Catenuloplanes niger: one gene and its partner. The protein of the gene in region 1 interacts with the protein of each later gene in a pairwise test. Links are inferred from orthologs where the notes say so. Each region holds a gene or a part of one and is shown in the gene's direction. Other genes may lie near its edges. The genes, in order: J2S44_RS17845 and rsfS.

Evidence for each region.
Region 2: the proteins of J2S44_RS17845 (region 1) and rsfS interact in binary tests that used the Escherichia coli proteins (3 or more experiments, as listed by UniProt). The link is inferred for Catenuloplanes niger from one-to-one orthologs.

Annotation. Positions count from the first base shown.
Region 1 is NZ_JAVDYC010000001.1:4,093,252-4,096,530, reverse strand. The notes cover bases 66-3,032. They hold J2S44_RS17845 (ATP-binding protein), read left to right. Parts: upstream 66-995; coding sequence 996-2,069; downstream 2,070-3,032. Other genes in these bases: J2S44_RS17840 (DUF5682 family protein), read left to right, coding at 2,066-3,032; J2S44_RS17850 (DUF4132 domain-containing protein), read left to right, coding at 66-981. Outside these bases: more of J2S44_RS17850, read left to right, coding at 1-65; more of J2S44_RS17840, read left to right, coding at 3,033-3,279.
Region 2 is NZ_JAVDYC010000001.1:2,600,751-2,603,926, reverse strand. The notes cover bases 239-3,102. They hold rsfS (ribosome silencing factor), read left to right. Parts: upstream 239-1,400; coding sequence 1,401-1,805; downstream 1,806-3,102. Other genes in these bases: J2S44_RS11260 (DegV family protein), read left to right, coding at 2,954-3,102; J2S44_RS11265 (hypothetical protein), read left to right, coding at 2,469-2,924; J2S44_RS11270 (histidine phosphatase family protein), read left to right, coding at 1,802-2,431; nadD (nicotinate-nucleotide adenylyltransferase), read left to right, coding at 702-1,298; pepN (aminopeptidase N), read left to right, coding at 239-581. In the rest of the region: more of pepN, read left to right, coding at 1-238; more of J2S44_RS11260, read left to right, coding at 3,103-3,176. UniProt on the Escherichia coli protein: Functions as a ribosomal silencing factor. Interacts with ribosomal protein uL14 (rplN), blocking formation of intersubunit bridge B8.

The DNA of each region.
Region 1 (3,279 bases):
AAGATGGCCGAGGTCGCGGCCGCGCTCGAGCTGCGTCCGGAGCAACTCGCCGACCGGTTGCTGCCCGACTTCGGCCTGGACGGGTCCGGCAGCCTGACGCTCGACTACGGGCCACGCCGCTTCGTGGTCGGGTTCGACGAGCAGCTCAAGCCGTTCGTCGCGGACGAGACCGGCAAGAGACTCAAGGCGCTGCCGAAGCCGGGTGTCAAGGACGACGCCGAGCTGGCGCCGGAGGCGTACCGCCGTTTCTCGGGTCTGAAAAAGGACGTGCGCACGGTCGGCGGTGACCAGATCCGGCGCCTGGAAGCGGCGATGGTGGACGGCCGGCGGTGGACCGGTGCGGAGTTCGCGCAGTACCTGGTCGGGCATCCGCTGCTGGTGCACATCGTGCGGCGGCTGGTGTGGGGCGTCTACGACGAGCGCGGTGCACTGACCGCCACGCTGCGGGTGGCGGAGGACCGGACGCTCGCGGGTGTGGATGATGAGCCGGTGACCGTGGCCGAGGACGCCGTGATCGGTGTCGTGCATCCGCTCACGCTCGGCGACGCGCTGCCGGGCTGGGCCGAGGTCTTCGCCGACTATGAGCTGTTGCAGCCGTTCCCGCAGCTCGGCCGGGAGGTGTTCCGCCTGGAGCCGGCCGAGCGGGAGCAGACCGAGTTGCTGCGCTTCAAGAACGTGAAGGTGCCGACCACGAAGCTGCTCGGGCTGGAGCGGCGCGGCTGGCGGCGCGGCGACGTGGGCGACGGCGGGCACCAGGGATGGTTCGAGCGCGACCTCGCAGACGGCCTGGCCATGGTGGTCCACATGGACCCGGGTGTGGCGGTCGGCGCGGTCGGCTACTTTCCGGAGCAGCGCTTGGACGAGGTCGCTCCACGGACCGCCGGCGACTACTGGAACCGTAAGAGGTACACGAACCTGGGTGACCTCGACGAGATCGTGATCTCCGAGGTCATCCGCGATCTGAACGAGGTGACCGCGTGACCGATGTCCAGACGATGCAGCGTCCGCCGGCCGAGGTCCGGTACGCGGACGAGCTGCGGCGGCTGCGGGAGACGGACTCCGATCCGCGACCGCCGGGCTGGGCACTGAGCCTGCGCGCGGCGCGCCGGTTCATCATCGGCGACGACCGGCAGGGCATCTCGCGCAAGTTCGTCGGCGACCCGTCGCTGATCGACCGGGCGCTGGTCAGCCTGGCCACCAGCCGCGGGCTGATGCTGGTCGGCGAGCCCGGCACCGCGAAGTCGCTGCTCTCCGAGCTGCTCGCGGCCGCGGTCTCCGGCGACTCGACGCTGACCATCCAGGGCGGTGCCGCCACCACGGAAGATCAGATCAAGTACTCGTGGAACTACGCGATGCTGGTCGCGGACGGCCCGTCGACCCGGTCGCTGGTGCCGGCGCCGCTGCTGCGCGGCATGTCCGAGGGCAAGGTGGTCCGGTTCGAGGAGATCACCCGGTGTCCGCTGGAGGTGCAGGACTGTCTGCTGTCACCGCTGTCCGACCGGGTGCTGGCGGTGCCGGAGCTGACCGGGCCGGACGCGATGGTGTTCGCGACCGAGGGCTTCAACATCATCGCGACCGCGAACACGCGTGACCGCGGCGTCAACGAGATGAGCTCCGCGCTGAAGCGCCGTTTCAACTTCGAGACGGTCTTCCCGATCGCGGACCTGGCCACCGAACTGTCGCTGGTCGAGGCGGAGGCGTCCGCGCTGCTGCGGCGCTCCGGGGTGACCGCGGCGCCGAACCGGGACGTCCTGGAGGTGCTGGTCACCACGTTCCGGGAGCTGCGCATCGGGCAGACCGCGCGCGGCGACTCGATGGACAGGCTGACGTCCGTGATGAGCACGGCGGAGGCGGTCTCGGTGGCGCACGCGGTCGGGCTGCGCGGCTGGTTCCTGCGCGGCGAGGCCGGCACCGCGGAGGACGTGGTCTCCTGCCTGGCCGGCACCGCGGCCAAGGACAGCGCGGAGGACCTGGCCAAGCTGCGCCGTTATCTCGAGCAGCAGGCCCGCGGTCGCAAGGGCGCGGCGTGGAGGGCGCTCTACGACGCCCGGCACGTGCTACCCGGATGATCACGTTCATCGGCGTCCGGCACCACAGTCCCGCCTGCGCGCGGTTGGTCCGGGAGACGATCGAGGACCTGCGCCCGGCGTACGTGCTGGTCGAGGGCCCGGCGGAGATGAACGCACGGATCGGTGAGCTGCTGCTCGGCCATCAGCTGCCGGTCGCGGTGTTCAGCAGCTACCGGGACGGCGAACGGCACCACGCGTCGTGGGCGCCGTTCTGCGACTACTCGCCGGAGTGGGCCGCGCTGACCGCGGGCCGGGCGGCCGGTGCCGAGCTGCGCTTCATCGACCTGCCCGCCTGGCACCCGGCGTTCGCGGACCGGCGGAACCGGTACGCGGACGCGGACCAGCGGTACGCGGACGTGATCGACCGGCTCTGCCGCGAGTTCGCGGTGGACAACGTGGACACGCTCTGGGACCACCTGTTCGAGATCCCGGACCCGGACGGGCTGGCCGAGCGGCTGGCCGCCTACTTCGACCTGATCCGCGGCGAGACCGAGGACGGCGCGGGCGAGGACGACGTGGCGCGCGAGGCGTACATGGCGTCCTGGATCCGCCGGACCCGGAAGGAGGCCGGCGACCGCCCGATCGTGGTGGTGACCGGCGGCTTCCACCGGCCCGCGCTGGTCCGGCTGGCCGCGCTGCCCGGTGACGACGAACCGGTCGAGCACGCGCTCCCGGCGGACGCGGCCGGCGGCAGTTACCTGGTGCCGTACTCGTTCCGGCGCCTCGACTCGTTCGACGGCTACCAGTCCGGCATGCCGTCCCCGGCGTACTATCAGCGGCTCTTCGAGGAGGGCGCGGAGGCGGCGGCCGACCACCTGATCGAGGCCGTGGTCGGCCGGCTGCGGGAGCGCAAGCAGCGGCTCTCCACCGCGGACCTGATCGCCGCGTCCGCGTCCGCGGAAGGGCTGGCGCTGGTGCGCGGGCACCGGCACCGGTCCCGGACCGACGTGCTGGACGGGCTCGCGTCCGCGCTGCTCGACGAGGCCCTGGACGTGGCGCTGCCGTGGTCGACGCGGGGCACGCCGGCGCCCGGCACGCACCCGGTGGTGGTGGAGATGGTCGCGGCGCTCAGCGGCGACCGGGTCGGCCGGCTGCACCCGGACACGCCGGCGCCGCCGCTGGTCCACCACGCCACCGCGGAGCTGGAGCGGCACGGTCTGGACTCCGACGGCAGCCGCCGTCTCGACCTGGCCCGGGACGGTGACCGGGA
Region 2 (3,176 bases), 1.5 Mb from region 1 along the record:
CGGCCCGCTCGTTGATCGCCACCACGCGGGACACGGCGCGGCTGCGCGGCTGGCTGGCCGGCGAGGGCGTGCCGGAGGGGCTGGCGGTCGACGCGGACCTGCGCTGGCGGCTGCTGGCCGCTCTGGTGGTGCTCGGCGAGGCTGGGCCCGCCGAGATCGAGGCGGAGTCCGCGCGGGACCGCAGCGCGGCCGGCGAGCTGTGGGCCGGCACGTGCCGGGCCGCGCTGCCCGACCCGGAGGCGAAGGAGCGGGCCTGGCAGCGGCTCTACACGGACGAGACGCTGTCCAACCGCTCGCTGGTCGCGTACGCGCAGGGTTTCTGGCAGCCGGAGCAGAGCGAGCTGACCGCGCCGTTCGTCGCGCGGTACTTCGCGGAGATCCCGGCGGCGGCGCGGGCCCGGTCCGGATGGTCGGCGGAGCGACTGGCCGCGCTGACCTTCCCGGTGTACGCGGTGTCGGCGGAGACCCGGGCGGCCGCGGCGCACCTGCTCGCGCGCGACGACCTGCATCCGGCGGTACGCCGCGCGGTCACCGACGCGGACGACGACATGCGCCGGGCGCTCCGGGCCCGAGGCCGGTAGCGCGGGAGTGCGGGCATCCGGGGGTGCGGTCGCCGGCCGTACCCTCGGGTGCGTTTGATTTTGATCTTGTTTTGGACGATGGATTGCCGGTCGGGGCTCGGGCGAGGGAAGATCACTGGCGTGGGTGAGCGTGGGCAGCGGATCGGCATCATGGGCGGCACGTTCGATCCGATTCACAACGGTCACCTGGTCGCGGCCAGTGAGGTCGCGGACCGGTTCGGGCTGGACGAGGTGGTCTTCGTCCCGACCGGGCAGCCCTGGCAGAAGGGGCGGCAGGCGGTCACGCCGGCCGAGGACCGGTACCTGATGACCGTGATCGCGACCGCGTCCAACCCGCGCTTCACGGTGAGCCGCGTCGACATCGACCGGCCGGGGCCGACCTACACCGTCGACACGCTGCGTGACCTGCGCGGGCTCTACGGGCCGGGCGCGGAGCTCTTCTTCATCACCGGCGCGGACGCGGTCGAGAAGATGCTCTCCTGGAAGGACGCGGAGCGCATGTTCGAACTGGCCCGGTTCGTCGGCGTCACCCGTCCGGGTTTCGAGCTGTCCAGCGCGCACCTGCCGGAGGACGCGGTCAGCCTGGTCGAGATCCCGGCGATGGCGATCTCCTCGACCGCCTGCCGCGCCCGCGTGGTGGCCGGGAAGCCGGTCTGGTACCTGGTGCCGGACGGTGTGGTGCAGTACATCGCCAAACGAGGGCTGTACGCTGGGTAGTTTGTCCCCCTGTGTCCGATCTGGGGATGAAGTGAGGAGACGATCGGTCCCCGGTTGTGAGACCCTGGAACGGTTGTTGCTGTACCCACGGAAGGAGCCCGGGTGACGGTACCCGAGCGAGCCCTCGAGCTGGCCCTTGCTGCCGCTCAAGCCGCCGCAGACAAGAAGGCCGAGGACGTCGTCGTGATCGACGTCGGCGACCAGCTCCCCATCACGGATGCCTTCGTGATCGCCTCCGCGCCCAACGAGCGCCAGGTGCTCGCGATCGTGGACGCCATCGAGGAGGAGCTGCTCAAGCTCCCGGAGAAGGCGAAGCCGATCCGTAAGGAGGGTGAGCGATCCGGTCGTTGGGTCCTGCTGGACTACAACGACATCATCGTGCACGTCCAGCACTCCGAGGAGCGCGAGTTCTACGCGCTCGACCGGCTGTGGAAGGACTGCCCGATCGTGCCGTTCGTCGACCGTGACCTGGTCGAGGCCGAGGCCGGCGCGGGTTCGGCGGCGTGACCCGGCTGATCATCTGGCGGCACGGCAACACCGACTGGAACGCGGAGGGTCGCGTCCAGGGCCAGACCGACGTGCCGCTGAACGATCTCGGCCGGTCCCAGGCGGCCACGGCCGCGCCGCTGCTGGCGGGCCTGGAGCCGGCCGCGATCTACTCCAGTGACCTGCGGCGTGCCCGGCACACCGCGGACGCACTGGCCGCGCTGACCGGGCTGCCGGTGGCGGAGGACGCGCGCCTTCGTGAGCGGCACTACGGCCTGTTCCAGGGCCTGACCAACCCGGAGATCGCGGAGCGGTTCCCGGCGGAGTTCGCGCGCTGGAACGGCGGGAACCCGGACGTCGGGGCCGAGGTGGAACGCAACGACGAGGTCGGCAAGCGGGTCGGCGAGGCGCTGCGCGAGATCGCCGACCGGCATCCCGGCAAGGTCGTCGTGGTCGCCACCCACGGCGGTGCCGCCCGGCAGGGCTTCGGCGACGTGCTGGCCTGGCCGGCGGACGTGATGGCGGCCATCCGGCCGCTGCAGAACTGTCACTGGACCGAACTGGCCGACACCCCGCACCGGGGCTGGCAGCTGCGTGCGCACAACGTGGGCCCGTGGCCGGAGAAGGCGATCCCGGCTCCGGTCTGAGCGGAACCCGGCGCCGGCCGGTAGCGTCCTAGCCATCATGACCATGCGCCGGTTCTTCCTCGTGTCCGTCGTCGTCGCCGGTCTTGCGGTGACCGCCTGCGCGTCGCCCGCGTCCGAGCCCGAGGTCCCGGCCGCACCGGCCGCGCCCTCGTCCGCAGCGGTCGCGCCGCCCGCCACCGTGTCGCCGCCGGTCACGGTCACGCCGTCGCCGGACCCGCTGCTGCCGTCGGATCCCGGCATCCCGCTGCCCGACATGTCCGGTAAGCCGGACAAGCCGCTGGAGATCACGGTGACCGGGCAGGTCACGGCCGGTGTCGAGCCGGGCTGCCGGCTCATCTCCGACGGCCGCACGTCCTACCTGCTGCTCGGCGGCGACGTGAACGTGGCCAAGGTCGGTGCGCGGGTGACGGTCACCGGCACACTCGGCGAGAACGTCATGAGCACCTGCCAGCAGGGCACGCCGCTGCAGGTGAAATCCGTGCGAGCGGGCTGATCCCGCCCGGATGCGTTACCGTGCCCGGCATGTCAGTCGCGGTCGTCACGGACTCCACGGCGTACCTGCCGGACACGGGCGGGCTCACGGTCGTCCCGCTGCACGTCGTGGTCGGCGACCGTGAGCTGCCCGAGGTGCCGGGGCTGAGTTCCGCCGAGCTGTCCCGCATGCTGCGGGACCGGCGGGTGCCGGTCACCACGTCGAGGCCGGCGCCGGAGCGCTTCGCCGAGGCGTACCGGCGGCTGCTCGACG